Regions from separate parts of the Williamsia sp. Y844 genome, predicted to be linked through region 3. Evidence: riboswitches for the same ligand, from Rfam matches in the RefSeq annotation. Region 3 holds a riboswitch; each other region holds the start of a gene.
The links. A riboswitch is a leader RNA that binds a small molecule or an ion and turns the genes downstream of it on or off. The one in region 3 is predicted to bind S-adenosylmethionine.
Positions count from the first base shown of each region.

Region 1: linked by a shared signal. The riboswitch ahead of AC1TQG_RS05390 (aminotransferase class V-fold PLP-dependent enzyme) and the one ahead of AC1TQG_RS12900 (LLM class flavin-dependent oxidoreductase) in region 3 are both predicted to bind S-adenosylmethionine.
Region 2: linked by a shared signal. The riboswitch ahead of AC1TQG_RS24410 (aminotransferase class V-fold PLP-dependent enzyme) and the one ahead of AC1TQG_RS12900 (LLM class flavin-dependent oxidoreductase) in region 3 are both predicted to bind S-adenosylmethionine.
Region 4: linked by a shared signal. The riboswitch ahead of AC1TQG_RS15815 (bifunctional o-acetylhomoserine/o-acetylserine sulfhydrylase) and the one ahead of AC1TQG_RS12900 (LLM class flavin-dependent oxidoreductase) in region 3 are both predicted to bind S-adenosylmethionine.

Region 1 is NZ_JBXCJB010000001.1:1,203,061-1,210,607, forward strand. It holds gene AC1TQG_RS05360 (zinc-dependent metalloprotease) at 1-442, opposite strand, end outside; gene dacB (D-alanyl-D-alanine carboxypeptidase/D-alanyl-D-alanine endopeptidase) at 439-1,761, opposite strand; gene AC1TQG_RS05370 (inorganic diphosphatase) at 1,939-2,451, shown strand; gene AC1TQG_RS05375 (MarR family winged helix-turn-helix transcriptional regulator) at 2,527-3,021, opposite strand; gene alc (allantoicase) at 3,159-4,184, shown strand; gene AC1TQG_RS05385 (hypothetical protein) at 4,233-4,736, opposite strand; gene AC1TQG_RS05390 (aminotransferase class V-fold PLP-dependent enzyme) at 4,733-5,545, opposite strand; SAM riboswitch class IV at 5,577-5,692, opposite strand; gene AC1TQG_RS05395 (DedA family protein) at 5,760-6,401, opposite strand; gene AC1TQG_RS05400 (O-succinylhomoserine sulfhydrylase) at 6,448-7,547, opposite strand, start outside.
Region 2 is NZ_JBXCJB010000004.1:691,399-698,945, forward strand. It holds gene groL (chaperonin GroEL) at 1-278, shown strand, start outside; gene AC1TQG_RS24395 (YbhB/YbcL family Raf kinase inhibitor-like protein) at 288-824, shown strand; gene AC1TQG_RS24400 (alpha/beta fold hydrolase) at 911-1,717, shown strand; gene AC1TQG_RS24405 (PP2C family protein-serine/threonine phosphatase) at 1,717-2,916, shown strand; gene AC1TQG_RS24410 (aminotransferase class V-fold PLP-dependent enzyme) at 2,913-4,112, opposite strand; SAM riboswitch class IV at 4,200-4,312, opposite strand; SAM riboswitch class IV at 4,503-4,620, shown strand; gene AC1TQG_RS24415 (ABC transporter substrate-binding protein) at 4,734-6,425, shown strand; gene AC1TQG_RS24420 (ABC transporter permease) at 6,422-7,432, shown strand; gene AC1TQG_RS24425 (ABC transporter permease) at 7,429-7,547, shown strand, end outside.
Region 3 is NZ_JBXCJB010000002.1:108,263-115,809, reverse strand. It holds gene AC1TQG_RS12905 (LLM class flavin-dependent oxidoreductase) at 1-650, opposite strand, end outside; gene AC1TQG_RS12900 (LLM class flavin-dependent oxidoreductase) at 735-1,802, opposite strand; SAM riboswitch class I at 1,835-1,929, opposite strand; gene AC1TQG_RS12895 (MarR family winged helix-turn-helix transcriptional regulator) at 2,436-2,900, opposite strand; gene AC1TQG_RS12890 (VOC family protein) at 3,036-3,548, shown strand; gene AC1TQG_RS12885 (pirin family protein) at 3,592-4,365, shown strand; gene AC1TQG_RS12880 (maleylacetate reductase) at 4,390-5,481, shown strand; gene sigJ (RNA polymerase sigma factor SigJ) at 5,481-6,452, shown strand; gene AC1TQG_RS12870 (carboxymuconolactone decarboxylase family protein) at 6,377-6,973, opposite strand; gene AC1TQG_RS12865 (flavin-containing monooxygenase) at 7,065-7,547, opposite strand, start outside.
Region 4 is NZ_JBXCJB010000002.1:757,877-765,423, forward strand. It holds gene metX (homoserine O-acetyltransferase MetX) at 1-93, opposite strand, end outside; gene AC1TQG_RS15815 (bifunctional o-acetylhomoserine/o-acetylserine sulfhydrylase) at 95-1,411, opposite strand; SAM riboswitch class IV at 1,468-1,577, opposite strand; gene AC1TQG_RS15820 (cutinase family protein) at 1,776-3,368, shown strand; gene AC1TQG_RS15825 (NADP-dependent isocitrate dehydrogenase) at 3,568-4,791, shown strand; gene AC1TQG_RS15830 (MFS transporter) at 4,991-6,208, shown strand; gene AC1TQG_RS15835 (exodeoxyribonuclease III) at 6,220-7,026, shown strand; gene trpS (tryptophan--tRNA ligase) at 7,100-7,547, shown strand, end outside.

The sequences.
Region 1 (7,547 bases), on a different contig from region 3:
GTACCACCCGCAACCCACGCTCGACCGCGATGATGTTGGGGGTCACCAGCATCAGCACGCCGTCGTGTCCGCTGATCGGATCCGGGGTGAACGGGTCGTACTGACCCAGGATGGCGCTCGACATCAGGGCCAGCAGTCCACCGGCCTGCAGACCCGCGATTCGTCCGGTCACCCCGGGCTTTTCGTCGGGTTCACCGGGGTCGAGCATCGCCGCCATCGACAGTGCCGCCGCCTCGATCCATTCGCCGCGGTCGAGTACCCGCGCTGCGGGCACCGGAAGTCCGTCGGCCAGCCCGGTGACCTCCCGAACCGGCACTTCGGACGCCACTGCCGACGCCGCCAGCTCGTTGCGGGCGGCTTCGGCCGTGTAGGCCGTGGTCAGCGGACCGGGCCGGGCGATCTTCTTGCCCACCGACGCGGCGAGCTCCCAGTCGATACTCATCGGCATCCGCAATCACGCAAGGCCGCGGCGACCGCATCGAGCGCGGGCCGGGCCTCGGTCGGCCCGGTGCCATTGGACATCAGAGCAAAACTGAGCACGCGTCCTTCTTTCGTCTGCACCACTCCGGCCAACGCACTGGCGACCGTCAATGTTCCGGTCTTTGCGCGGATCCACCCGGCACCGTCGGCGTTCTCGAGAACAAAACGCTCCGCCAGGGTGCCGGTCGCACCGGCCACCGGCAGCATGTCCAGCAGCGGCCGCAGCTTCGGCTGGGCTGTCCCGGCTCCGGCGCCGGTCACCTTGTCGAGCAACCCGGCCGAAATTCTGTTGTCCTCGGATAGGCCGCTGACATCCCCGAAGACCGTGCCATCCATGTTGAAACCGTTATCACTCAGAACTTTTCGAACAGCTTCGATACCTCCGGCCAGCGTCGGCCTGCCGCCGATCGCCTTGGAGATCTCAATGGACGTGGTCTCGGCGAGCACGTTGTCGCTGGCACGCATCATGTCCCCGAGTCGGGTCACCAGGGGCGCCGACGTGACGGTGGCGATCACGGCGCCGCCTGCCGGAGCAGTTGCCTGGACCACGGGGTTCTCGACGCCGAGCGCCGCGGCCAGTGCCGTCCCGGCGGCCAGTGCCGGGGTCGGGGTCCGCGGCGAATCGATCTCCAGCGGATCGATTCGCCCGGAATCGGCGATGAGCGATTCGATCGGTGTGATGTTGCCGTCGGCGATGTCCACCGGATCCCAACTCGACGCCATCGTCGGACCGGAGAAGGCACTGGTGTCGACCGCCACCGAGGTGACATCGATACCGGCCTTCTCGATCTGATCGGCCAGCGCGGCGATCCGCGGGGCATCGGTGAAGAACGTCTCCTGCCCCTCTGGTTGCGCGGACAGCGTCGGGTCGCCCGCGCCAACCAGGATCACCTGTCCGTCGGCACCGGCAACCACCGTGGTCGAGATCCGCTGATCATGCGGCAACGCCAGCAAAGCGGCCGCCGTGGTGAGGATCTTGATCGTCGAAGCCGGCACCATCGGGCGGTTCGGGGTCTGCGACCAGAGTGTCTGACCGGTGAGCGCATCGGAGACCTCGCCCGACAGCTCGCCCAGACCCGGGTTCGACAGCACCTCCGACAGAGCGGCAGCGATCCCGGCCGACGTGGGCAGCGGCGCATCGGTGGCCACCGGGCTGATCTGCGGGACAAGCGATACCGGCGACGGCTGCGCGGAGGCACCCGCAGGCAGACTGTTGTGCTTCTCGTCCACACGCAACGCGATGACCAGTACAATCGCCGCGACGACGATCAGTACAACCACCGGTAGTAGCGTCCACAGGAGCCCCTTGCGACTCGGCGAACTGCCTGGCACGAATTACCTCCGGTCGAAGTTCTTGCCGCTCGCGGCGGGCACAGGTCTCCACAGTATCGTTGAGTCGATTTGCTGACCGGCTACCGGAGAACACTTTGGGTAGGCAGAACACACGAGGAGTACAACGTGGACTTCGACGTCACGATTGAGATCCCCAAGGGACAACGCAACAAGTACGAAGTAGACCACGAGTCGGGAAAGATTTATCTCGACCGGTACCTGTACACATCGATGGGCTATCCCGCCGACTACGGGTACATCGACAACACCCTCGGCGAGGACGGCGATCCGTTGGACGCCATGGTGTTGCTCCCCGAGTCCGTCTACCCCGGCGTGATCGTCCGCGCCCGCATCGTCGGCATGTTCCGCATGACCGATGAGGCCGGTGGTGACGACAAGCTGCTGGCCGTTCCGGCCGGAGATGTCCGCTGGGACCACATCCAGGATGTCGGCGACGTCTCGGACTTCGAGCTCAAGGCGATCGCCCACTTCTTCGAGCACTACAAAGATCTCGAGCCCGGCAAAGAGGTCCAGGGTGGCGGCTGGGCAGGCAAGGCCGAGGCCGAGAAAGTCGCGCAGGAAGCGATCGAACGTCTGGCCTCGCAGCCGCACGGGGCGAACGAGCCCTCTCGCGGCTGATCGTCCCCACATACACGAAAAAGGGCCCGACTCGCATCAGCGATGTCGGGCCCTTTTCGGTTGTGTGGGGCGATCTCAGGACCGGGTGCGGTCCGCAGGCGACTCGTTGGCCTCGATGAGGGTGCGTTCTGCAGCGCTTACGTATCTCCCGAGCAGTTCGGTCAGGGTCTCCACATCATCGTCATCCCAATCGGCCAGCATCGTCTCGAGTTCCTCGGCCCGCCGGGTTCGGAAATCGGCGACCCGTTGCGCACCGGATTCGGTGACCACCAGGATGGTGGCCCGGCCGTCACGCGGATCGGCCTCGCGCCGCACGTAACCGAATTTGACCAGCTGAGCGACGTGGCGGCTGATCGTCGACGGGTCACTGAACAATGCCTCGGCCAGCTCACCCGATCGCGCCGGCGCCCGATTCAGCCGAAACAGACAGTGGTAGGCCGCAGATTCGACAGCGTCGTCCGCGGTTCGCCACCGCGTCGCCGCCAAGCGGTCACGAATCCGCAGGTGCCTCGCCAGGACCTCCATGAGATCCGCAATCTGATCGTCTCGCGACGGTGTCTCCTCCGACATGATCCTTCTCAAGGTTCAACGAGTTTCGACATGCAACTAGTTGTTGCGTGAGAGTATGGCCCTCGCCGCGGAGCTAACGCAAGAACCCACCGTCGACGAGTCGCACCCGATCCGCCGTGCCACTAGCCTGGGGAGTCGTGACCCCATCCCCGCCGAACTCGCGGCCCCATTTCACCTCGATGCCAGACTTGGCTCTACGCGCTCTCGGCGGCGCGGTCCTCTGGACCAATGACGACCTCTTCGCCGAGGCCGAGAACCTCATCAAGACGCCCGCCGCCGAGTATCAACCGGCGACGTTCGGACACAAGGGTCAGGTCTATGACGGCTGGGAGACCCGGCGGCGACGTGAAGCAGGTGTGGACCAGGCGATCGTGCGCCTTGGCGTCCCCGGCATCATCTACGGCGTCGTGGTGGACACCTCGTGGTTCGTCGGCAACTATCCGCCGTACATCTCGGTGGAAGCTGCTGCGGTCGAAGGCATTCCGACCACACAGGAGCTGCTGGAAGACACGAAGTGGCAGACGATCGTCGACCGCGTGGAGGTCAACGGTGATACCCAGAATCCGTTCCGGGTGGATTCCAAGGAACGCTTCACCCACGTGCGGCTCACGATCCATCCCGACGGTGGCGTGGCGCGATTCCGTGTGCACGGCCGCGGCGTCCCCGACCCGAAGTTCTTGTCCTACGGACACTTTGACCTGGCCGCGCTCGAGAACGGCGGCATGATCACCGCCTGCTCCAACATGTTCTATGGCTCTCCGAACAATCTCCTGATGCCCGGACGGGCCCGCACGATGGGCGAAGGCTGGGAGACCTCACGCCGACGCGATGACGGAAACGACTGGGTACAGGTCAAATTGGCCGGTGAGTCGACGATCGGACTCGCCGAACTCGATACCAGCTACTTCCTGGGAAATGCGCCGGGATCGGCGACGATACGTGGCCGTGACGGTGAAAACGGTGAGTGGTTCGAGGTTTTGGGCCGGTCTCCCCTGCAACCCGACACCCGGCACCGGTTCCTGATCGAGGTCGATCGACCGATGACCGAGGCCCGCCTCGACATCTTCCCCGACGGCGGCATGGCAAGACTGCGGTTGTTCGGCTCGCTGACCGAGGATGCTCGCGCACGGATCATCGATCGCTGGGAAAACGGCGAGAGCTGATCGACCATGCCCCCTCCCCCACGCCTGAAGGCAGGCGTGGTGGGGGGATCAGGCTGCGGCAGCCCGCTCGAGCAGACCGGGCAGCACCTGATCGGCGATGAGCTGCGCCGAGCCGGGCCGATCGCCTGTTTGTCCCTGGTCGAGGGGCCGCAAGATGACCGCATCGGCGACCTCGGCGGCGTAGATGTCGACAATCAGCGTCAGGAGTCCGTTGGCGGTGCCGACATAGCGCACGGTGTCGCCGAATCGCGACTCCCCCAGCCGGAGGAGCTCGGCCCGAGCGGTGGCCGCGTCTTCGGCGATCACCACGTCTATCTCCAACGCCACCAGCAGGTCAGCGGGATCCTCACCGAGGTCCTGCCATCCGGCGCGCAACGCAGCCCGCTCCTTGATGCCGCCGCGCAAGTCCGGCTGGCGGATCCGACGGACCGCCGAACTCCGCGCATCGGCCGGACGGCGCCCGCTCCAGGCGATCGGATGGTCGTCACCGTCGATGGCAACCAGCAGTTCGGGGCGCGTCCGCGGGGTGGTGGCACTACTGATCTCGGTCATGACTTCTCCTGCTCGAAAACATTCTCGGTGAGTGAGTTCAGTTGCCGGGCAAGCTCATCGATGCTGGTGCCGGCACCCCAGCGGATGATTACGGGTTCGGAACGGCCCGCAACGGTGAGCGAGGCGATTCCCACCCTGTCCCGGGCATCGGGCCACAACTGGAGCCGGCGGATACCGGGAAGCCGGGCCGCCTGGGCGTCGAGCCACTCCGACAACGCCTGCTCGTGGAGGCCGACCCACTCGTAGCCGAGGTCGGCCAACGCCCGGGCCGGGGAATGACCGGTGCTGATGTCGTCGACGTCGGCCCGGGCGTCTGCGAGCCAGTCGCCGCGCCCAACAACCACAGCCGGGCCGGCCATGGACCGGCCGGACAACACGAGGTAGTCGATTCCATGGCTGGTCAGATTCACGGCCCGCCGGGGGACGATCTCGCTGCCGTCGACCAGCAGTCGCGCGCCGCGTCGGTGTGCGATCGCTGCCAGGGCGGGCAACGGCAGAACTTCGCCGGTGGCCTCGGCCACCGCGGGGACGATCAGGAGTGCGGCCGGTCGACGTTCGAGTTCACTGTCCACCGCGGCGAGGGTGGTCCTCAGATCAATCTGCGCCGGCATCACACGGTCAGCGCCTTCAGACGTGGTGGCCGCGAGGTCGGCCGTCAGATCGAGTGTCAGGACGTCACCTGGTGCAACACCGGCGACCAGCGCAACGGCCTCGGCAAGTTCGGACGCGAACAGAACTCGATCGGTCGGACGCGCCTTCACGAACCGGGCGATGTCTTCCCTGAGATCACTGGTGGAGGAGCTTGTCACCCGCATCCCCTTCGGATCAGGACTCCGCCGGAGTCCGCGCTTGCCGCCGTCCGAACAGACAGCGGCCAGGTTGTCACCCGGAGCACCCCGCCGCGAATGGAGGGTTGCCGGCCAGCAAGCCGGGGCTTGTCGCTGGCACTCATCACCGATAACCACATTGCAGCGCCATTGATTTCCCTGTCAAATGACAAACCTTTAAAACGCGGCGTGAATGTTATTCCGCGCTGGCAGAGGACTTTTGTGACCTACTCCGGTGTCGCCACCAGCGAAAGAAGAAATAGACGGACATGAGTACGCCCGCACCAACCGCCAGATAAAACATCAGCGTTGCCCCGACCGTCTCGCCGACCGCATAGCCGATGATGCACACCGCGCTCACCCAGACGACGCCGCCCGCGACATTCGCAAGCAAATATTGACGCGTCGGCATCTTGCTCATCCCGGCCACAAACGGGGTGACTGTGCGGACGTATCCGATCCAGCGCGCCCCGATCACGGTGGCGACCCCGCCGTGGCGGATGAGTTCCTCGGCCTTTTGCCAGCGTTCTCGCCCAACCCACCCACCGAAGCGGGTTTCGGTGATGCGGCCGCCGGATCTGCGGCCCATGGAATAGCCCGTCCAGTCACCGAGTACCGCCGCAATGCAGGCACCGACTATCAGCCACACGATGTTGGTCTGGCCGACGGCGGCTGCCACGCCACCGGCAAGCAGGACTGTCTCACCGGGCATGATCAGGCCGAGGAGCGCGGCCGCCTCGCAGTAGATGACGATGAAGACCACGAGGTACACCGCCCACGGCGGCGTCGACTGCACGATCGAGATGACCCAATCGGCCAGCGAGTGAAAAATGCCCACCCTCCGATCTCCGGTGACGACCTCAGGTGGCGTCGTCCGACTCCCGCTACAGGGCCTGGTCCAGGTCCTTCAACAAATCATCCACACCTTCGAGCCCGACCGACAGCCTGACCAGCGAATCGGACAGCCCGATCGCGGCCCGGCCCTCGGGTCCCATCGCCCGGTGGGTGGTGGTGGCCGGGTGCGTGATCAACGACTTCGAGTCCCCGAGGTTGTTCGAGATGTCAATGATCTGCAGACCGTCGAGCAGCTCGAACGCGCGCGCCTTTCCGGATGCCGAGCCCGTGTCGGCGAGTTCGAACGTCACCACGGTGCCACCACCGGACATCTGCTTCTTCGCCAGATCATGCTGCGGATGTGACTGCAGGAACGGATATCTCACCCGCGCAACCCGCGGATCGGCTTCCAGGAATTCGGCGATGCGCAATGCCGCGGCGGTCGAATGATCCACCCGCAACCGCATGGTTTCGAGTCCCTTGAGCAACGTCCAGGCGTTGAAGGGGCTCAGCGCCGGACCGGTGTGCCGCATCAGGGTCTGCACCGGACCGTCGATGTACTCCTTGGTTCCGAGCACTGCCCCGCCCATCACCCGGCCCTGGCCGTCGATGTGTTTGGTACCCGAATACACGATCACGTCGGCACCGAGCTCGAGGCCGCTCTGCAGGAGCGGGGTCGCAAAGACGTTGTCCAGCACAACCTTTGCACCGGCGGCGTGGGCGAGTTCGCAGACGCGCTCCACATCGACCAAGGTCTGCATCGGGTTCGACGGGGTCTCGAAGAACACCGCGTCAGTCGGCTTCGACAGTGCCTGTTCCCACTGTTCGATGTCTTCTCCGTCGACAAAGACGGTTTCGATGCCCCAGCGGGGAAGGATCTCGTTGCACACGACAAAGCACGAACCGAACAGGCTGCGCGCAGCCACCAGCCGGTCACCCGTCTTGAGCAGCGCACCGAGCGCCACGAAGACCGCCGCCATGCCACTGGCGGTGGCGAAACACGCCTCGGCACCCTCGAGCTGACGGAGCCGCTCCTGGAACATGGCCACAGTCGGGTTGCCGTAGCGGGAGTAGACGAATCGCTGTTCTTCGCCGGTGAAGGCCCGCTCGGCCGCAGCTGCAGACGAATAGACGTACCCGGAGGTCAGGT
Region 2 (7,547 bases), on a different contig from region 3:
ACGACGGTGACGAGGCTGTGCAACGGGTCGCCGACCTTCCGGAAGGGCACGGGTTCAACGCGGTGACCGACACCTATGGCGACATGTTCGCCGCCGGGATCATCGACCCGCTCAAAGTGACCCGCTCGGCATTGCAGAGTGCCGCGTCGATCGCGGCGCTGCTCCTGACCACCGAGACCCTGGTCGTCGAGGAGGTGATCCAGAATCCCGGCGCCATCATCGCTCCCGGATTCGGTGACCTCGCCGAGGGCATGGTCCGGCCGTCGAACATCTACTGACGCAACGCGATGACCACCTATTCCGTCGCGACGACGCCAACGGTGCCGGCCCGGACCCGACTGGTGCTGGGCTCGCATGAGGTCGTCGACGGCGGGCGCCTGCGGACGGCCCAACGCAGTGGACTACTCGGCGGCGGCGGGCTCGACGTGTCACCGTCATTGCACTGGTCGGGTGCCCCGATCGGAACGCTGTCCTATGCGGTGACAGCGCACGACTCGGGTGGCCGGTGCCATTGGGCAGTCGCCGACGTCAGTGGTGGTGTGACCTCACTGGTGGTCGACGCCGGGAATGGGAACGATGATCGATTACCCAGTCTGGCAAAGCAATTGCCCAACGACTACGGAATCGCACGCTACGTCGGTCCGTCGCAGGCCCCACCCGGCCTGCCGGGGCGGTTCACATTCACCGTGCACGCCGTGGATATCGGCAGGCTGCCACTCGGCATCCTCGCCGGACCAACTCAACTGCAAGAGGCGCTCCGCATTCACAGCCTCGGCCGCGCGACACTGACCGCAGCCCACGGGTGGACGCCGCCCGTCCACTGAATGCGCCGAACCCCGGGCGGGTGCACCGAACGTGCTTCGGCACGGCCCGCCCACGGGAATGCACATCAGGTGCGAGGATGAAGCACGTGAATGTGCGCGCGAAGAACAACGTCAAGATCCTCGGGCGCGAAGATGGACCGACGATCATGTTGGCCCACGGATTCGGATGCGACCAGAACCTATGGCATCGGGTGACCGGGCGGTTGGTTCCGGATCATCGGGTGGTGCTGTTCGACCACGTCGGTGCCGGCGCCTCCGATCCGGCCGCGTGGGACGCCGAGCGGTATTCGAACCTCGAGACCTATGCGCAGGATGTGCTCGACATCGTCGACGAACTCGATCTGCACGACGTGGTGTTCGTGGGTCACTCGGTCGCGTCGATGATCGGCGCCCTCGCCGTGGCCAAAGAACCCGACCGGTTCGCCAAGCTGGTGTTGCTGACCCCGTCACCGCGTTATGTCGACGACGAATCCGATGGATATCGGGGTGGCTTCACGCGTGATGACATCGACGAACTTCTCGAGTCTCTCGAGAGCAACTATCTGGGTTGGTCGGCGTCGATGGCGCCGAACATCGCCAGTAACCCGGAGCGACCAGCGCTCGGCGGCGAGTTGACCGAATCCTTCTGTCGAACCGACCCGGAGAAGGCGTTGGTGTTCGCCCGCGCCACCTTCCTGTCCGACAACCGCACCGATCTCGCGCGTGTCACCGTGCCCACCCTCGTGATCGAGTGTGCGCGAGACTCACTCGCACCCCGCCACGTGGGCGCGTACGTGCACAACCAGATCGAGGGCAGCGAACTCGTCACGCTCGACGCCAGCGGTCACTGCCCCCAGCTCAGCGACCCCGTGCCCACCACCGAGGCCATCGTGGCCTTCGTCGGTGGCCGTTGATGAGCAAGGACCACAGCGACATCGGGTCACCGGGCGTACTCGACGAGAATCTGGAAGACCTGTACGAGAACGCGCCATGCGGGTATCTGTCGACGTGGCCGGACGGGCTCATCGCAAAGGTCAACACCACTCTGACGGTGTGGCTCGGACAAGACCGAACGTCATTGCTGGGCAGACCTTTCAGCGATCTGCTCACCGCAGGCGGGCGGATCCACTACGAAACCCACTTCGCACCGCTGCTGCAGCTGGAAGGCGTACTGAGCGGAATCACCGTCGACCTCGTCGCGGCCGACGGCCGACGACTGCCCGTCTTCGTCACCGCGAACGTGAAGATCGGTGCCGATGGAACCGCCGTGCTCGTCCGCATCACCGCACAGGACGCACGTGACCGACGCGCATACGAGAAACAGCTGCTCGAGGCGCGGCGCCATGCAGAAGAAGAACGTGCGCGCATACAACTGCTCGCCTCGACTCTTCAGCGCTCGCTGCTTCCACCGTCGTTACGACCTCCCGATGGCATGGAGGCAGCGGCCCACTACCACGCCGCGTCGATCGACGATGTCGGCGGCGACTTCTACGACGTGTTCGCCCTGTCGGCGCACAAGTGGGGGTTCTTCCTCGGCGACGTGTGCGGCAAAGGGGCCACCGCGGCAGCGGTGACCTCGCTGACCCGCTACACGCTGCGCGCTGCGGCGGTGTACGACGACGATCCGATTGCGGTGTTACGCAACCTCCACACCGTGTTGCATGCGAATCACCAGGGTGACGAACCACGGTTCTGCACAGTGATCTTCGGTGTGCTCACCCGCCGCGACAACGGATTCGACGTCCACCTCGCCAGTGGTGGGCACCCACCCGCCCTACTGCTCACCGCCGCCGGTCAAGCGCAGTACGTGAGCACCGAAGGTGGGCAACTGGTCGGCATCCTGCGCGACCCTGAGTTCGTCTCGAAGCGGATCCACCTCGATGCCGGCGACACCCTCCTGCTCTACACCGACGGGCTCACCGAGGCGCGGACCGGACCTGGTCCCGAGCGGTACGACGACAACGGTGCGCTGCTCGAGTTCGCCGCGGCACACACGCCGACGTCCGCAGGCCAGATCATCGAGGACGTGCGGGCATTGCTCGACAGTTTCGGTGCCGGGCTCGAAGACGACACCGCGCTCATCGCACTGAGTGTCCCCCACCCCGGGGTCTAGAGGGTTCGGAGGGCGGCGAGCAGAAGGTCGACGTCCTCGGAGGTCGAACCGAGGCCGAGGCTGGCGCGTACAGCCCCTGAGCCGTGGCCCAGACGGTCCAGAAGCGGGTGGGCGCAGAATCGTCCATCGCGCACCCCGATGCCGTGTTCGGCCGAGAGATGGGCTGCCACCTCAGATGCCCGATGCCCGTCGACGACAAAGCTGACAACGCCAACGGCATCGGTGCTGTCGGTGAAGATCTTCAGGGCATGCACGCCCGGGATCTCCGCCAGACCATTGCGCAACCGGTCGGTGAGTGACGTTTCATGGGAAACAACAGCCTCCCCGAGGGATTCGATCTCGACGCAGGCCGCCGCGAGCGCAGCCGCACCCAGGACGTTGGGCGAACCGCCTTCATGACGGGCAGGCGCGGGCGCCCACTTCACGTCCTGCTCGGTGACATTGAGTACGGCACCGCCGCCTGCGAGGTACGGGTCGGCCGCATCCAGCCAATCCCGCAGTCCGACAAGCACTCCGGCCCCGAAAGGCGCGTAGGTCTTGTGTCCTGAAAAGGCCAGGTAGTCGATGCCGCCTGCAGTGATGTCCACCCTGCGGTGCGGAACCAACTGCGCTCCGTCGACAGCGATCCGAGCGCCGTTGCGGTGCGCAAGATCTGCCAGTTCACCGATCGGCAAGATCTCGCCGGTGACGTTGGAAGCACCGGTGACCGCCAGCAACGCCGCACCGGTCTCTATCAGTGCGGTCTCCACGCGAACGATCGTCGCGGCCAGCGTATTCGCGGCACGGACCACGTGAACGTCACTCCACGGCAACAGATTTGAATGATGTTCCAGATCGAGGACGACGACCTTTCCCGGCACACAGCGGGCCAGGAGGTTCAGCGAATCGGTGGTGTTCCGCGTAAAGATCAGGCAGTGCTGCTCGCCGGCACCGACAAAGTCCGCGACCTGCTCACGGGCGGTCTCGTACGCCTGCGTCGTGACCTGCGATGCGTAGCCCGCGCCCCGATGCACGCTCGAGTAGGTCGGAAGCAATTGTGTGATTCTCTCGACCACGCTGCACAACGCCGGTGCACTCGCCGCGTAGTCGAAGTTGACGTATCGCGTGGTCGAGCCATCCCGCAATGGCGCCTGGGTGTCCGAACCTTCTATCGCTGCAAGAGCATTCAGGGTTCGATTCAGTGTTGCAGTGCTCATATCTCACACCAGCTTCCGGTGTCAGGGATTCCGCACGCACCAAGTTTCGAACCTGCCGATGGAGCAGTTCGGAACTCGGACGTGGGGGGTCCGCGCTTGCCTGTTCGGGTTCGAACAGGCCAGGTCTTCACCCGGAGCACCCCGCCGCGATGGAGGGTTGCTGACCAGCAAGCCGGGGCTATTCGCTGGTACTCGTGACCGACGCCGACGCTAACAGACTTTTACGGCGTCGTCCATACCCATGTGCTTTAACTTCTCGGCGATCGGAACTCCGCGCATCCATCGGATTTCCGCAGGAGCGTGAGTATGGTTCTGTCCAACAGTTGAAATCCCCTGCCCGGGCATACCCACATGATGCCCGGATTCGCTTGGTGGACAACAACTGCCCTGTGTCAACGAGTATCAGCGCCAAGTTCCAGCTTGCTGGTCGGCAACCCTCCACCGCGGCGGGGTGCCCTGGATGACAGACACGGCCCCAGCCTTCACCGGCATGGGGCAAGCGCGGGGTTCACGCAAGCGAGCCCGAAGAGATTTCCGGAAGCTTGATGACCTTGTTCAACGCACCACGCGATCGAATCCTGAGCACCTGCCACGCCCATTGCATTCACGAGGAGAAAACCGATGTCCCGAACACCTGCTGCCGGCCGATTGAGACGGGTGCATCCCGGACCGGGTCATCTGAGCAAGGCCACGATTCTTACGGCTCTCACGGTCGGACTTGTCGCCAGCGCCTGTGGCTCCGGCGACAGCAATAATTCCGCGACGGCCACCGGTGATCCCGTCGACGGCGGCACCCTTCGGTTTGCCATCAACAGCAGTCCCGGCGGCTGCATCGACCCCCATCAGAGCCCTGCCGACGTCGCCGGCTTCTTCTCCCGCCCGATCCTCGACTCTCTTGTCGCCCTCAACACCGACGGCAGCCTCGACCCCTGGCTCGCCACCGAGTGGAGCGTGTCCCCCGACCAGCTCACCTACTCCTTCACCCTCCGCGACGACGTCACCTTCTCCAACGGAGAAAAGTTCGACGGCAACGCAGTCAAGGCCAACCTCGACCACATCGTCGACCCCAACACCAAGTCCCAACTCGCGGCCAACACCATCGCCACCTACGCCGGCACCAACGTCATCGACCCGACGCACGTGGAAGTCACCTTCTCCGAGCCGAATTCGGCCTTCCTTCCCTCCGCGGCCTCGGCATACCTCGGCATCGAGGCCCCCTCCACCCTGACTCAGGGAACAGATGCCCTGTGCAGCAAGATCGTCGGCACCGGGCCGTTTGTCAGTGAAGCCGGCTACACCCCGAACAAGGGCATCGACTACACCCGCAACGAGGCCTACAACTGGGGTCCGGGCAACGCCGACCACTCCGGCAAGGCACACCTGGCAGCCATCAGCATCCAGGAGATCCCCGAAGACTCCTCTCGCTACGGCGCTTTGACCAGCAATCAGGTCGATGCGATTGCCAGCGTCCCGCCGGTCAACGTCAGCGCGCTCAAGGACACACCCGGCTATTCCGTCGAGACGGTCCAGGCTCCGGGCGGAAACTACAACTACTACCCCAACACACAGGCCGGCGTCTTCTCCGACATCAAGGTCCGCGAAGCCTTCCGGGCCGGAATCGACTGGGACACCATCGTCGACAAGCTCTACTTCGGCGTCTTCCAGCCCGCGAAGAACACCTTGAGCCCCGCCACGGTCGGCTACAACAAGGCCAGTGAGTCGGCGTACGTCTACGACGAGGACAAAGCCAATCAGCTTCTCGACGAAGCCGGCTGGACCGCACGCGACGGCGACGGCTACCGCACCAAGGACGGAAAGCGTCTGACCGTCGTGCATCCCTTCCTCAAGGAATACGCTCGCGAACAACGCGACACCCTGCTCGAGCAGGTGCAGTCGTCCGCCAAGAAGATCGGTGTCGACTACCAGATCAAGAACACCACCATCGACGACTACTACACCGCCCTTTTCACCAACGGCTACGACGTCCTCGACATCAGCTGGCAGCGGGCGTCACCGGATGCACTTCGCACGCTCGATCATTCGTCGAACATTCCGGTGGACAGTTTCGGAACAAACGTGGCCAAGTACTCCAATCCCGCTGTTGATTCCGACTTGATCGCAGCGCTTGGCGAAACCGATCTGACCAAGCAGTCGGAGATCTACGCTCGCGCCCAGCAGCAGATCGCCGACGACGCCGCAGTGTTCCCGGTCTACGTCTTCAACTACGTGCTCGGCCGCAGTAACAACCTGCAAGGCGTGAAGTTCGAACCGCAGGCCTACCCGACGTTCTACGACGCCTGGGTGAGCAAGTGACCGTGATCGACACGGTGGCAGGCCCGACCGAGGTGGCGCGCACTCGCTCCCTCGGTCGGGCGGTCGCCAGCCGATTGCTGGTGTCGCTGCTGGTGCTGTGGGGCGCGATCACTGCCACCTTCCTCGTCCTGCATTCCGGCAAAGGTGAGCCGATCAACGCGATCATCGGCACCGCGCAGGTGTCCCCGGAGGTCCGGGCGCAGATCATCAACGACTACAAACTCGACGATCCGTTGATCGTCCAATACTTCGATTACCTGTGGCGACTGCTTCACGGCGACCTCGGACGGTCCTACGCGCTGCGAATGCCAGTCACCGAGGCCATCGGTCAACAGATTTGGCCCACACTGCAATTGGTGATCGTCTCGGCGATCCTCGCGCTGGTCGTCGCACTGGTGGTGGGGCTGGCCACGGCCAACCGGCCAGGATGGCTACGCGGCCCGGCCACCTCGCTGGAGGTCCTGACCGTGGCAGTCCCGACATTCTGGCTCGGCATCTTGCTGCTGACCATCTTCTCGTTCCAGCTCGGCTGGTTCCCCTCGGTCGGCTCGGATGGCGTGGCTTCGCTGGTATTACCATCCATCGCGCTGGCGGCCGCACCCGCGGCGCTGCTGTCACAAGTGCTTCGGCACGGTGTCGAACGCACGCTCGACGAAACATTTGTTGTCACCGCGCGGACCCGCGGGATCAGCCAGACCGCGGTCCTGCTCCGCCACGTGCTGCGCCACGCCGCGATGCCGGTGATCACGTTGTGGGGCTGGATCGTCGGCGCACTCATCAGCGGCGCGGTGATCGTCGAGCAGGTCTTCTCCCGAGAAGGTCTGGGCCGCTTGACCATCGCCGCGGTCACCAGCAAAGACCTACCACTGGTCCTCGGGGTCGTCATCATCGCCGCCACGTTCTACACCATCGTCAACACCCTCATCGACGCCGCATACGGCTGGCTTGATCCGCGGGTTCGGGCCGACGGGCCCACAACCTCTGCAACCGAGAAGGTAAACGCATGACCACCGACACCCGGCCCGACCCGGCGCCGCGGAGACGTAGCGCAGCGGAGCTCGACCCTTTACTGCGGAGACGTAGCGCAGCGGAGCTCGACCATCGAGCGGTCCGTTTCGCTGT
Region 3 (7,547 bases):
GCCTTCGCAGACGCGGTGATCGACGCGATCTGCTCGGCCGTGTTTTCGAGGGGTTCACCCCACAGCGCGTAGATATCTGCCTCCGCGCCGCCGACCGCATAGGCCGCCGACGACGACCCGCCGAAGGAGATGTCGGGCCGAGGCTGCGCAACCGGGAAGACATCGGAGACGAAGTCGTTGAACCGGTAGTAGGTGCCGTTGTGGTCGAACGGTTCCCGGCTGGTCCACACCTTCTTGACGATCTGGATGTACTCCCGGGTGCGTTCGTACCGCTGGTCTTTCGACAGGAAGTCACCCTCCCGCTGCTGTTCGCTGTCGTTGCCGCCGGTGATGAAGTGCACCGTCACCCGTCCCTCGGAGATCTGGTCGAGTGTTGCGAAGGTTTTGGCGGCGAATGTCGGGTACGAGACATTGGGACGGTGTGCCAGCAGGATCTCGATGCGTTCGAGATTGCTCGCGATGTATGAGGCGGCCGCCGCAGGTTCAGGAGCACCGGCACCATAGGCGAACAGGATCCGGTCCCATCCGAAATCCTCGTGTGCACGAGCGAGTTTGAGCGTGTACTCCCTGTCGAAGGAGCCGGCGGTGGTACGAGGGTGGATCTCGGTGCCGTCATTCGTGGCAGCGATCCCCAGGAACTCTACTGGCATGTTTGTCCTTTTCGATGTGTCAGATGAAGTGCGCGAAGATGCGCCGACCGATACGCATCGACGGCGGGAGCCGGGTCGAAGCGGTCATGTCAGAGCCTCCAACGCGACGGGAGTGGAGATCGGGCGGCTCGGGATCTCACGTCTGAGCACCGGTGCGATCTCGGACTGGAAGAGTTCGAGCGAGTCGCGATGCTGGGAGTCGGTGAGGCCGCTGGCGTCAGCGTGCAGATGCATGACCTCATGACCGAACTTCTCGTGATATCGCAACACTTTGTCGATCACCTGCTGCGGGCTCCCGAGCAGAAGTGAGCTTCGTTCGATGGCGTCCTCGAGGGTCGGAAACACCAGCGGCAGACCGAATGACCCGATTCTCGCCAAGGTGGCGTCGAAGATCGGGCGGTATGTGTCGATCGCATCCTGCGAGTTCTTGGTGGCGTAGTACCCGGCCGATCCCGCACCCACGAGAGCATCCGCCGGATCGTGCCCGTATGCCGCCCACCGCGCTCGGTAGTGGTCGATCAATTCGGCATAGGGTTCGATCGGATTGGTGACGTTGGCCGAGAACAGCGGATCTCCGTAAAATGCTGCCAGATCGACTGATTCACGGCTGGTGGCGCTGCCGTGCCAGACGCGAATCTTCTTCTGCAGCGGGCGGGGCAGGGCCTCGGCGTCGGTCAACGACGGCCGGTACTTGCCCGTCCAGGTGACCGTGTCGTCCTCCCACAACCGTCGGAAGAGTTCGTAGCCTTCCCGGTTGCGCTCCCACTGGTCGGCCTCGGTGACGTGGAACAGCTTGGCCTGCGCGGCGCCGTTGCCCTTGCCGATCATCAGTTGCAGTCGGCCACCGGAGAGGTTGTCGAGGGTCGAGTAGTCCTCGAAGGCGCGAACCGGATCGAGCAGACTGAGCGTTGTCACCGCGGTGAACAGCGCGATGGTCGAAGTCCGTGCGGCGATGTTACTGAGCACAACCGGTGGCGACGAGGAGATGAACGGCCTCTCGTGCCGCTCGCCCACCCCGAAACCGTCAAAGCCCAATTCCTCTGCGAGAACCGCGTTGTCGATCACTTCTCGAAACCGCTCCGCCGCGGTCACGGTCTCGCCGGACAACGGGTGAGGCGTGTGGGTGATCAGACTGATCAACAGAAACTTCACCCGGACTCCTGAACTGACGGCATGGCACACAACCTTCATCGGTCCCGGCAGTAGCACCCGCACCCGCCGAGGCGGGGGGTTGCTGCGACGTCAGCGAGCCGGGTCTCTCAATCGCTCTTGATGATCCTTGTGCACAGTAAGCCGGTGCCCATAACGCGTCAAACGATGAATCAACTTGCCCGACAGACAGTGTGAGTCACGTTGGTCCCGCCATCAGGGATGTTCAGCCCTTTCCGGCGAACGGACCGACGGACTTTCTGAAGCATTGCCGCAGCACAACAGCCTCCAGGGCGATCCGGTCGGTCCGCGGTGATCGCAGGCCGTCCGGCACGACGCGTCATGACCACCCGCCGTGGAACGGTTAGATTCAGTCAGGTTCAAACCCCACGCCATCTTTTGATGGCCATCGGAATCGTGCGCCCAGGTCGCCGGACCCGCTATGGCTTGTTGCCCTCGTCTTCGATGATCCTGGGGGCTGCGACGCCAAACAGAACAAACGCGATCTCCCGATCTGCCATCAGCGAGGACCGGTCGGCGCCCGGGAGTACAAGAGGTTCGGCAAGATGCTTGTACCCGCAATGACTTTTCACCGCCACACCGCAGCCGGGATGACTTGTCGATCGAACCGGCCGTCTACTCGGGCGCCTGCAGCAGGTGTTCGCGTGTGTCGGCGAATGCTCGCCCCAACACGGCAACGTCCCGCGGACTGAGCAGGTCGAACATGTTTCGCCTGACCTCGGCGACATGTCCGGGGCTCGCCGACGCCAGCTTCTGCATCCCGGCGTCGGTCAATTCCGCCATCATGCCGCGTTTGTCGTCTTCGCATTCGACGCGAAGCACCCATCCGGCGTCGACCAGACGGCCGATTGCCCTGGTGGCGCCACTTCTCGTGGTCGTGATCGCATCAGCCAGATCCCGCATGCGCAGTCGGTGCTGCGGCGCCTCGGACAAGATGACCAGCAATTCGAAGTCCGTGAACGACAAACCGGCATCCCGGGCGAGCTGCTGATCGAGCGTCCGCAGCAGCAACCGGGTCGCATCCAGGTACGCGCGCCACGTCCGCTGCTCGTCCTCACTGAGCCACTGTGTTGATTCCACGACTAGAGCATAGCCAAAGTAGTTGACAAAGCAACCAGTTGCGGTACGCTACCGAAGTAGTTGAGCACGCAACCATTTACCTCTGCCCACTCGAAGCGCACACTGGATGAAGACCCCCGCACGGAAGGACCGGCCATGAGCACCGCCGACATCGACGAGAAGCGCCTGCAGGAATATGCGGGCAAGCGTGAGGCGATCCGCGCCGAACACCTGGTACCCGCCGAATCCCGGCCGGCCTCCTCTGCTCGCGGTCTGCACCACACCGCACTGGTCAGCAGCGACGTCGAACGCACCGTTCGCTTCTACCAGGACCTACTCGAATTCCCGCTGACCGAACTCATCGAGAACCGCGACTATCCCGGCTCCTCGCACTTCTTCTTCGACATCGGCAACGGAAATCTCTTGGCGTTCTTCGACTTTCCCGGCCTGGATGTCGGTCCATACCAGGAAGTCCTCGGCGGGCTGCATCATGTCGCGATCAGTGTCGAGCCGCAGCGCTGGAAACATTTGCGCGACAAACTGATCGACGCGGGCGTCGAACTCATCGAACACAGCGAGGTGTCGCTGTACTTCCGCGACCCCGACGGGGCCCGCCTCGAACTCATCGCCGATCCACTCGGCGAGATGTACGGCTCTCACGTTCTCTAGACATGGCTTCTGGCGATAGCGCTCCACTCGAAAGGCCCTACCGATGACCACAGCAACACCTCCCACCCGCTTCGACGTCCGCCGTGCCGACAGTCGCTTCAAGACCAACGCGGGTTGGCTCGACTCCAAACACTCCTTCTCTTTCGGCCCCCACTACGACCCGGCCAACACCCACCACGGTGTCCTGATGGTCAACAACGACGACATCGTCCTGCCCCGACAAGGTTTCGACACTCATCCCCATCAGGACATGGAGATCGTCACCTGGGTTCTGCAGGGCTCCCTGGTCCACCAGGACTCGATGGGACACAACGGCGTCATCTACCCCGGTCTGGCGCAGCGAATGAGCGCCGGTACCGGGATCATGCATTCGGAGAAGAACGATGTCTGGCGCCAAGACACCGCCGATGCGACCCACGATCCCGTGCACTTCGTCCAGATGTGGGTTGTCCCTGATGAATCCGGTATCACGCCGGGCTACGAGCAACTGGAGATCGACCACGAATTGCTGTCCGGCGGATTGGTTCCGGTGGCCTCGGGCATGCCGCAGTACGTCGACCATTCGGCGATCCGCATCAAAAACCGTTACGCCACCATGCATGTGGCGAGGATGTCCCCCGGGCAGCATCCCCTGACACTTCCCGACGCTCCCCTGCTGCACGTCTTCGTCCCGCGCGGCGACGTCGTGATGGAGGGTGTCGGCGAGCTCGGCGATGGCGACGCGGTCCGCGTCCACGGCGATGGCGGGCAACAGCTGACCGCCACCTCCGATGCCGAGGTCATCGTGTGGGAAATGCATGCCGCGATAGCGGCCTGAGACACCGGGCACATGGCAGACCCGATGCGGGGCTTCACCGATCCCGGACCGCCGTCGCGGATCGTGTTCGGCAGCGGGACCCTGGCAACCGTCGGCGACGAGGTCAGCAGGCTCGGCGGCAGTCGGGTTCTGCTGATCGCCGGACCGCGCCTGGAATCCCTGGCCACCGAGCTCACGGACCAGTTGGGAACTGCGCTCGCGGCCCGCTTCGACGGCGCGGTCATGCACACGCCGCTGGAGGTCACCGAGCGCGCGATGGAGTTGGCCGAAGCAGCAGATGTCGACTGTGTGGTGGCGATCGGCGGTGGTTCGGCAACCGGACTGTCGAAGGCGCTGGCAGTACGCGGCGGATACGACCAGATCATCGTTCCGACCACCTATGCCGGCTCTGAGGTGACGCCGGTACTCGGCGAGACCGTCGACGGGGTCAAGACCACACGCAGTTCGCCGGCCATCCTGCCCGAGACCGTCATCTACGACGTCGACCTGACCATGGATCTGCCTGCCGCGATCACACTCACCAGCTCGATCAATGCCCTGGCGCATGCGGTCGAGGCGTTGTACTCGGCCGACGCGAATCCGGTCACCGACCTCATGGCACTCGACGCCGTCACGGCCATCAACCGCGCACTCCCCCGCGTGATGGCTGATCTCCACGACGCGCAGGCCCGATCCGACCTGCTCCGCGCGGCCTGGCTGGCCGGCAGCTGCCTGGGATCTGTCGGAATGGGCCTGCACCACAAGCTCTGTCACACCCTGGGTGGCAGTTTCGGCCTGCCCCACGGCCCGACGCATACCGTCGTGCTGCCGCATGCCATGGCCTACAACACCCCCGCCGCACCGGAGACGATGGAGCGCATCGCCAATGCCATGGGTGTGCCCGATGCCGCGGCAGGCGTCTACGACCTGGTGGCGGGGCTCGGCGGGCCGCGCTCACTTCGCGAACTCGGATTCGATCCCGAATCCATCGCTCGGGCAAGCCAATTGGCAACCGCCAAGCCGTATCCGAATCCGAGGCCGGTCACATCTGCCGGCGTCGCCGAACTCCTGCGCGATGCTACCGTCGGACGCCGACCATCCACCGAGTCCGCTCGGACCCGATCCACCATGCCGTGATGGGGAATCTCGGGGAGCGTTTCGAAGAGCATCGCAGTCGGCTGCTGTCGGTGGCATACCGGATCACCGGCAGCATCAGCGATGCCGAAGACGCGGTTCAGGAGTCCTGGTTACGCCTCGATGCGGCCGAGCACGACGCGATCGACGATCTCGGCGCCTGGCTGACCACCGTGGTCGGCCGGATCTGTCTCGACCGTCTCAAATCAGCCGCCGTGACACGTGAAAGTCATGTGGGCCAATGGCTTCCGGAGCCGATCGTGACCCGGATAGCCCCCGAATACGACGATCCACTGCACGCCGTCATCGCAGCCGAAGACAGTCGTTACGCCGCGATGGTGCTGTTCGAAACCCTCACCCCGGCAATGCGCGTTGCCTTTGTCCTCCACGACGGATTCGGCGTTCCCTTTGCCGACATCGCCGAGATCCTCGGCTCCTCGACCGCGTCGGCACGCCAACTCGCCTCGCGGGCCCGTCGAACCGTCTCCGACATCCCGGCCCCGGTCAGCGACACCGAACAGGCCGAAGCCGTCGGCAGGCTCGTCGCGGCGATGGCGGCCGGCGACATGGATGCGGTGTTGGCCGCACTGGATCCGGACGCGATGATCGTCGGCGACGCCAACCGCACCACACCAACCGCGGTGAAGGCGATTCGCGGTGCCGCCGGAGTTGCCCGATTCCTGTTCTGGCTTCTGCGCCGCTACGGACCTGACGCACTCGCCCTGCAGATACCCGTCCGGGTCAACGGTGAACTCGGAACCTATTCCGCCGGCTGGGAGGTCAAGGGTGATCGTCGCGCCTCACCGGCCCGGGTCGTCTGCTTTGTGGTCCGCGACGGCCTGATCGTATCCATCTACGACATCGCCGATCCGACCAAGCTGACTGCGATCGATGCCGCTCAGCTCGTGCCCGCCTCCGAGGCAGCGTCACCGCCGGCCCAGGGCACACGGCAGGAGTCAGTGGAAAATCCCTGATCGGTCATACCCAGCGCCGCATACATCCGGGAGCGCTGGTTCTCCAGCGAGATCTGGTAGGTCAGCTCGATCAGTCCGTCGATTCCGAATCGCTCGCGTAGGTCGTCCACCTGCTCGTCGGTGACCGTGGGCGGCGTCGCGCTCACCGCGTCCGCGTAGGCGATCGCGGCCCGCTCATCGGCACTGTAGAGCGGCGACGTCTCGTAGTCGGCGATCTGTTGCAAGCGGTCGATATCGAGATCTTCATGCTTCTGGAGCATGGTGCCGAAGTCGATGCACCACGAACATCCGACAACCCACGCCGTTCGGTAGACGGCGATCTCGCGAATATTCGGCGGCAACACCTTTGACGCCCGCTCCACCGCACTCTCGTGCACGCCCGCCGCCATGAACAGGCCCCGATGGTGTGCCAGGACCGCAAAGGGTTCGGGCACCGACCCGAACCGGCGCTCGGCGTACCGATACACGCCCTTGACGATCAGCCCCGCGTCTTGCGGCGCCAGTGCTGGTATCCGTGCCATGTCTGTTCCTCCCAATCCGTCGGCGCGAGGTGCGCCTCTATGGGGTAGACGAGACAGCAGGCGAAAACGTGACAGATTCGCGGAGAACGACTCAGACCGGGAGATCGACCGAGTCCGGCGCCCACAACCGCTCGTAGTGATACGGGTCGAAGGTTCCGTTCCGTTCCCGGAACGAGCGGCCGGTTCCGGGCCAGAGCAGCGTGAGCCGGCGACTGGTCGGATCGAGGTACCAGCTGCTGCAACCACTGAGCCATACCGTCGACGCACTACGCTCGTCGATCTCCCGGGTGTAGGCCTGTTCGGCAGCGGCCGTCACCTCCACCGCACGGGTTCCGCTGTCGTTGAGGTGATCGAGGGCGCCGAGCACGTAGTCGATCTGGGTTTCGATCATGTAGATCGCCGAGTTGTGGCCCAGCGCCGCATTCGGTCCGTCGAGTACGAACATGTTGGGGTATCCGCTGATGGCGGTGGATGCGTACGACACCATCCCGGCCCCCCAATGCTCCGAGAGCCGTTCCCCGTCGACCCCGACGATCCGGGTGGCGAACTCCGGGCGGGCCGCCGAGAAGCCGGT
Region 4 (7,547 bases), 650 kb from region 3:
AATCGGGCCGACCGGCACACTGGTCAGCTGCCCATCGGGCAGGGATTCCCAGTCCGGATGGATTCGTGGTGGCGTGTGCGGGTCGATACTCACCTCACTTGGCCGCAGCGAAGCCTGCATCGAGGTCGGCGATGATGTCGACGACGTTCTCGATGCCGACAGCCAACCGGACCAGGCCGGGGGTCACGCCTGCGGCCAGCTGCTCTTCAGCGATCAGCTGGGAGTGGGTGGTCGAGGCGGGATGGATGACCAGCGAGCGCACATCACCGATGTTGGCGACATGGCTGTGCAGGACCAGTGCGTCGACGAACTTCTTGCCCGCGTCCACGCCGCCGACGATCTCGAAGCCGATGATCGCGCCCTGGCCGCGCGGAGCCAATTCCTGGCCTCGCTTGTACCAGCGCGAGGATTCGAGTCCGGCGTAGGCCACCGACTCCACCTGCGGGTGCTCTTCCAGGTACTTGGCCACCGCCTGGGCGTTCGACACGTGGCGTTCGATCCGCAGGCTGAGTGTTTCCAGGCCCTGGGCGATGAGGAACGCGTTGAACGGCGAGATGGCGGCACCGGTGTCGCGCAACCACTGCACGCGGGCCTTGAGGGCGTAGGCCGGAGCACCGAGGTCGGCAAAGATCGCACCGTGGTAGCTCGGGTCCGGGGTGGTGAATCCGGGGAACAGGTCCACACCGTCACGCTGGCCCCGCCAATCGAAGGTGCCGCCGTCGACGATCACGCCGCCGATCGCGGTGCCATGTCCACCAAGGTATTTCGTGGCCGAATGCACCACGATGTCGGCGCCGTGCTCCAGCGGGTTGATCAGGTACGGGGTGGCGACGGTGTTGTCGACGATCAATGGCAGGCCGGCCTCGTGGGCGACGGCGGAGATGCCGGGGAGATCGAGGATCTCGTTGTTCGGGTTCGAGATCGTCTCACCGAACAGCGCACGGGTGTTGGGCTGGATGGCCGCGCGCCAGCTGTCGAGGTCTTCGGGATCTTCGACGAAGCTGACCTGGATTCCGAGCTTGGGCAGCGTGTAGTGGAAGAGGTTGTACGTACCGCCGTACAGCCGCGGGCTCGACACCACGTGACCGCCGTTTTCGACGATGTTCAGGATTGAGTAGGTCTCGGCGGCCTGACCCGACGCGACGAGCAGAGCCGCCACGCCACCTTCGAGGGCTGCGATTCGCTGCTCGACGGCGTCCTGGGTGGGGTTCATGATGCGCGTGTAGATGTTGCCGGGCTCGGCCAGACCGAAGAGGTTGGCGGCGTGCTCGGTGTCGCGGAACGTGTACGACGTTGTCTGGTAAATCGGCAGGGCACGGGCAGAGGTTGCCGAATCCGGGCTCTGGCCAACATGGACCTGTTTGGTTTCAAAGCTCCAGTTGTCAGCCGGATTGACGTCGGTGTCAGACATGTAGGACTTCTCTTTCATGGTCGGTAGACATCCAATTAGAGGGTCCGACCTTTCGGACCCCGCGCTTGCCGCGGCGAACCGCAACCTGGTCGTCACCCGGAGCACCCCACCGCGGTTGGAGGGTTGCCGGTCAGCTAGCCGGGGCTTGTCGCTGACACTCAGGACCTGGCCAAAAGGATATAACACGCGGTTCCTGTTCAAAAAAGCGTTCAGCGCACGGAGATTCTGCGATTCGCCACCAGCCGGATGCCCCTGTACTACGTTCATGCGATTGGCCATTGTCAATGTCCACCGTAACTTTGGTGAACTGCCTCGAAATGCTTGAGGCCGTCGGTGATTCGAAACAACTGGGGCTGCTGTGGGTGTGAGGACGAAGCCTGATCGCTCTGTTCCGAAACCGGCCGGCCGACGGGTGGCGGCGCTGGCATCCGGAGCGGCTGCGGTCGCGCTGCCCGTGTTGACCTTCCTCGGGAGTGCTCCAGGGCTCGCGGCCCAGGCGCAGGCGTACGACTGTGGTGACGGCGTCGTGTTCGTGGTGGCCGGAACCGACGATCCGAACTTCCTGCACACCATAGGGGTGGAGACCCGCTACAGCGCCCGGGGCTACGTGATCAAACGCGTCGACTATCCGGGGACCTTCTGGCCACTCGGTGCACAGAGTTACGACGAGAACATCGAGACCGGACAAGCCGCGCTCACCCAGGATGTGGCGACCTATCAGGCCAACTGCCCGGGCAACCCGGCCGTCATCGCCGGCTATTCGCAGGGGGCCCGGATCGCAGGCGATGTACTGGCCGACATCGCGGCAGGCAAGGCCGACGGCGTGACCTCGGTCGGAGTGTCGGGCGAGCTCTATTCCGACCCTCGGCGACGCGGCACAAACGACGGTGCCGGAGCCGAGGTCAACCTCATCAATGCGTATCCGGGCGCGATGCTCGATGGTTCGCGCGACGGCGACTTCGGCGACATACCGGTGTACTCGGTCTGCATCGATGGTGACCCGGTCTGTGACATACCCGACCCGCGGCGAGATCCGATCGGGGCATTGGACGCGTTGCTGGGCTTCTGGGTCAAGCACCACAACTATGGCGGCATCATGACGGCAGGCCCGGGGGCGGCTGTGGGCACCGACGGGATCACCGTCATCGAGGGTCCCGACGGTGCCACGGTGATCTTCATCGCCGCCGATCCCTCACTCACCACTGTGCTGGCGCAGGTCGGACTGCCTAATTTGCTGCGCCCGGTGATTCTCGATTTCCCCTATGCCGAAACGGAGGTCATCCGGCCGATCTCCCGCGCGATCATGGGCTTGCTGCCTGCGCTCCCGCAGCTCGGGCATGGTGCGTATCTGACCGACCTGTACACGGTCCGGGACGCGCTGTCCGGTGACCCGGCCGCGTGGGCCGCGATTCTCGGGAGCGCGGTCAGCATCGTCAAATATCCGGTGAACTTCGTTCGGGACTGGGTTGCGGTGATCGATGCCGTACTCGACCACCGTGACCCGGATCTCGGGTTCATCGCGGCACCGACGGTGCGCGCCATGGCGGATGCGGCATTCGGTGCGGTCTCCGCGGGCAGGGCGGACGTGGGGGACCCGGCCACTGACACCGCCCTTGCCGGTGCTTCTCAGAGGGCGCTCGCTGCGTCGTCCGTTGATCGCCCGCAGGCCTCTGCCGACGTCATCCCGGGGCCTGGTCGGCATCGGGCGCCCGAGGTGTCCCCGCCGGCTGTGTCGGATCCCGATGTGCCGGAAGCCGATGTGCCCGCCTCCGTACCGGTGTGGAACGGTCCGGCAACCTCCCACGCGGACCAGGGTGCTGATGACGACGGCCCCGACGTCGTTGATTCCACGGCAGGTCAGAAGCCGGTCGCTCCTGATCTGCCTGCTGTCGAAGCGCCTGCTGCGACCGAGACAATGGCCGTTGACATGTCGGCGGACCTCACCACCGCCTCGTGATCCGGCCCCTGCGCTGACGCCCCTGACCCGTCAGGTGATGGGTATGCTGGCAAGCAGTACGCCCGTTATATTTACTTTGTCCGGTGAGCGAGGTAACAGCCCGCCGGACTAGGTTGAACATGTTTGGGTGCAGGCGCGCCAGCTCATGAGTCGGCGTCCGAAAGCGGGGCACACATCGTCGAGGAGGACGCGTAGCCATATGGGCAAGATCAAGGTCGAAGGAACGGTCGTAGAGCTGGACGGCGACGAGATGACTCGGATCATCTGGCAGTTCATCAAAGAGAAGCTGATCCACCCGTACCTCGATCTGAACCTGGAGTATTACGACCTCGGCATCGAGGAACGTGACCGTACCGACGACCAGGTCACCATCGACTCGGCATACGCCATCCTCAAACACGGTGTCGGCGTGAAGTGCGCCACCATCACCCCCGACGAAGCTCGTGTCGAAGAGTTCGGCCTGAAGAAGATGTGGCGCTCGCCCAACGGCACCATCCGAAATATTCTGGGCGGCACGATCTTCCGCGCTCCGATCATCATCTCCAACGTCCCGCGACTGGTGCCGGGATGGACCAAGCCGGTCATCGTCGGACGTCACGCGTTCGGCGACCAGTACCGCGCGACCGATTTCAAGGTTGCCACCGCGGGCAAGGTCACCATCACGTTCACCCCGGACGACGGCTCGGCGCCGATCGAGCACGAGATCGTCCAGATGCCCGAAGAGGGCGGCGTGGTGATGGGTATGTACAACTTCAACAAGTCCATCGAAGACTTCGCGCGGGCATCGCTGAACTACGGTCTGCAGCGCAACTACCCGGTGTACCTGTCGACCAAGAACACCATTCTCAAAGCCTACGACGGAGCGTTCAAAGACATTTTCCAGCATGTCTTCGATACCGAGTTCAAGGCTGAATTCGATGCTGCCGGAATCCATTACGAGCACCGGCTCATCGACGACATGGTTGCTTCCAGCCTCAAGTGGGAGGGTGGATATGTCTGGGCCTGCAAGAACTACGACGGCGATGTGCAGTCGGACACCGTGGCCCAGGGCTACGGTTCGCTGGGTCTGATGACCTCGGTTCTGATGACCCCGGACGGCAGCGTCTGCGAGGCGGAGGCCGCGCACGGCACCGTCACCCGGCATTTCCGTCAGCACCAGCAGGGCAAGCCGACCTCGACCAACCCGATCGCGTCGATCTTCGCGTGGACCCGCGGTCTCGATCATCGTGGCAAGCTCGACAACACCCCCGAGGTGCGTGAGTTCGCCCAGAAGCTCGAGGACGTTGTCATCGAGACGGTCGAGAGTGGCAAGATGACCAAGGATCTAGCGCTGCTGGTCGGCGGCGACCAGGCGTACCAGACCACCGAGGAATTCCTTGGGGCACTTGATGAGAACCTGGAGGCGGCCATCAAGACCGGCTGAGCGGCCGGCCACGCGCCGATCGCATCACAGTCCGCCCCGGATGTCTCGGGGCGGATTGTCGTTCTGTGGGTCAGTTCACGTCCCATCCCGGAATGACATCTGGCCTGTGCCGGTTGACACCGTAGTTACCCCCGCAACGAGCTCCCGGCAGTGTCGCCGTCGCCCCGATCGCCCCTGATCGTCTTCGAGAGGTTCGAACATGTCTGCAGTCAGCACCGTCGCCCCCGAATCCTTGGGGGAGGTGCGCGGCAGTAGACGGACGGTCATTCTGGCGTTGTCGCTCGGCGCGTTCGGTATCGGGACCACCGAGTTCGTCGCGATGGGACTGCTGCCGAATATCGCCAATTCGCTGGGAACCAGCGAACCGACGGCCGGGCACGTGATCTCTGCCTACGCACTCGGAGTGGTGGTCGGCGCTCCGACGATCGCGGCACTGACCGCACGAATGCCACGACGCGCCCTGCTGATCGTGTTGATGGTCGCCTTCACCATCGGCAATCTCGCCACCGTGTTCGCCCAGAACTACGGCATGTTGATGGCTGCCCGCTTTGTCGCCGGGCTGCCACACGGCGCCTACTTCGGTGTGGCCGCTCTCGTGGCCGCCCATCTGGCGGGTCCGGAGTCCCGGGCAAAGGCCGTGGGCCAGGTGATGATCGGTCTGAGCGTTGCCAACGTCGTCGGAGTGCCTGCGGCGACGTGGCTCGGTGGGGCACTCGGCTGGCGGGCAGCGTTTGTGGTGGTGGCCGTGATCGGTTTGCTGACGATCGCGGCACTGTTCAGATTCCTGCCTGCCCTGTCCGACATGAAGATGACCAATCCGGTGACCGAACTCGGTGCGTTGAAACGGCCGCAGGTATGGTTTGCGCTCCTCATCGGAATCGTCGGCTTCGGTGGGATGTTCGCGTTCTACACGTACATCAGCACCACACTGACCAGCGTCGCCGGTGTATCGGAATCGTTTGTGCCGTTTGCCCTGATGCTGTTCGGCCTTGGCATGGTGGCGGGCAACATCATCGGCGGTGCCCTCGCCGATCGTGGTGTGGTGCGGGCGATACTCATCAGCTTGGTTTCCATCGTGGTGACGCTCACCGCTTTTGCGCTGCTGGCGAGCAATCCGTGGGCCGCACTGATCCTGACTTTCTTCATCGGACTGACCGGGGTTGCGCTCACTCCGGCCCTGCAGATCCGGCTGATGGATGTCGCCGAGGACGCCCAGACCCTTGCCGCGGCGCTGAACCACTCGGCACTGAACATCGCCAACGCCGGTGGTGCGTGGATGGGCGGTCTGGTGATCGCGGCCGGATACGGATACCGGGCGCCGTCGCTGCTCGGCGCCGGACTGGCCGTTGCCGGACTCGCGGTCCTCGGACTCGCGCTGCTCTACGCCCGCCGATCTGCTGTCAGAGGACGCACGTAGGCTCGCCCGACGTGACCACAATCGTGACGACGATCAACGTAAACGGCATTCGCGCCGCGGTGAAGCACCGCTCGGAGCGCAATCTGGGGCTGATCCCGTGGCTTCGTGAGACCACCACGGACCACGTCTTGCTCCAGGAGACCCGCGCCACCGAGGAGCAGGTCGTCGAGGCGCTGGCCCCGGCGCTGGACGACGGTTGGTACCTGAGCCTGCACGAGTCGTCGGTCAAGGGACATTCAGGAGTGGCGATCCTGTCGCGCACCAAGCCGGACAAGGTGCGCAAAGGTTTCGGCAGCGATGAGTTCGACGACACCGGGCGCTACATCGAGGCAGATTTCGGAACGCTGACCGTGGCCAGCCTGTACCTGCCCAAGGGGGCGAGTGACGGTCCCAAGCGCGAGGCGAAGTTCCGTTTTCTCGACGAGTTCGGAGCGCACCTGGGCGCACTCGGCCGGAAGCGCCGGGGTGTGGTGGTCGGCGGCGACTGGAACATCGCACCCACCGCCCTGGATCTGAAGAACGCCAAGGGCAACGTGAAGAACCCCGGCTTCCTGCCGGAAGAACGCGCATGGGTGGCCGGGGTACTGGAGACCGGATGGCGTGACGTCGCCCGTGATCTCGCCGGTGAGGTTGCCGGGCCGTACTCGTGGTGGAGCTGGCGTGGCAAGGCATTCGACAACGATTCGGGCTGGCGGATCGACTACCAGCTCGCCAACAAGACGACGGCCGCCACGGCGACGAAGTCGTGGGTCGACCGCGCCGGTGCCTACGATCTGCGGTGGTCAGACCATGCGCCGGTCACCGTGGAGTACGCCTGAGGGTCGAGTGGGCCTGATTGTCCAAATGCGGTGTGTGTGAAATGCGGTGGCGGCCGGATGAGAGAATTCGTCTGTGAGTGAATCGGCAACCGAAACCAAGCCCGCCCGGCGCAAGAGAGTCCTGTCGGGTATCCAGCCCACCAGTGACTCCTTCCATCTCGGGAATTACCTGGGTGCGGTCCAGCAGTGGGTGAGGTTGCAGGACGAGTTCGAGCAGGCGTTCTACTTCATCCCGGACATGCACGCCATCACCACCGCACACGACCCCAAAGCGTTGCGGGATCGCTCGCGGCGCAGCGTCGCCCAGTTGCTGGCCCTCGGTGTCGATCCGGCCCGCTCGACCATCTACCTGCAGTCGCATGTGCCGCAGATCGCTCAATTGACCTGGGTGCTCTCGTGTCTCACCGGTTTCGGCGAGGCCGGCCGGATGACCCAGTTCAAGGACAAGTCGGCCAAGCAGGGCACCGATCATGCGAGCGTCGGATTGTTCACCTACCCGATCCTGATGGCCGCCGACATCC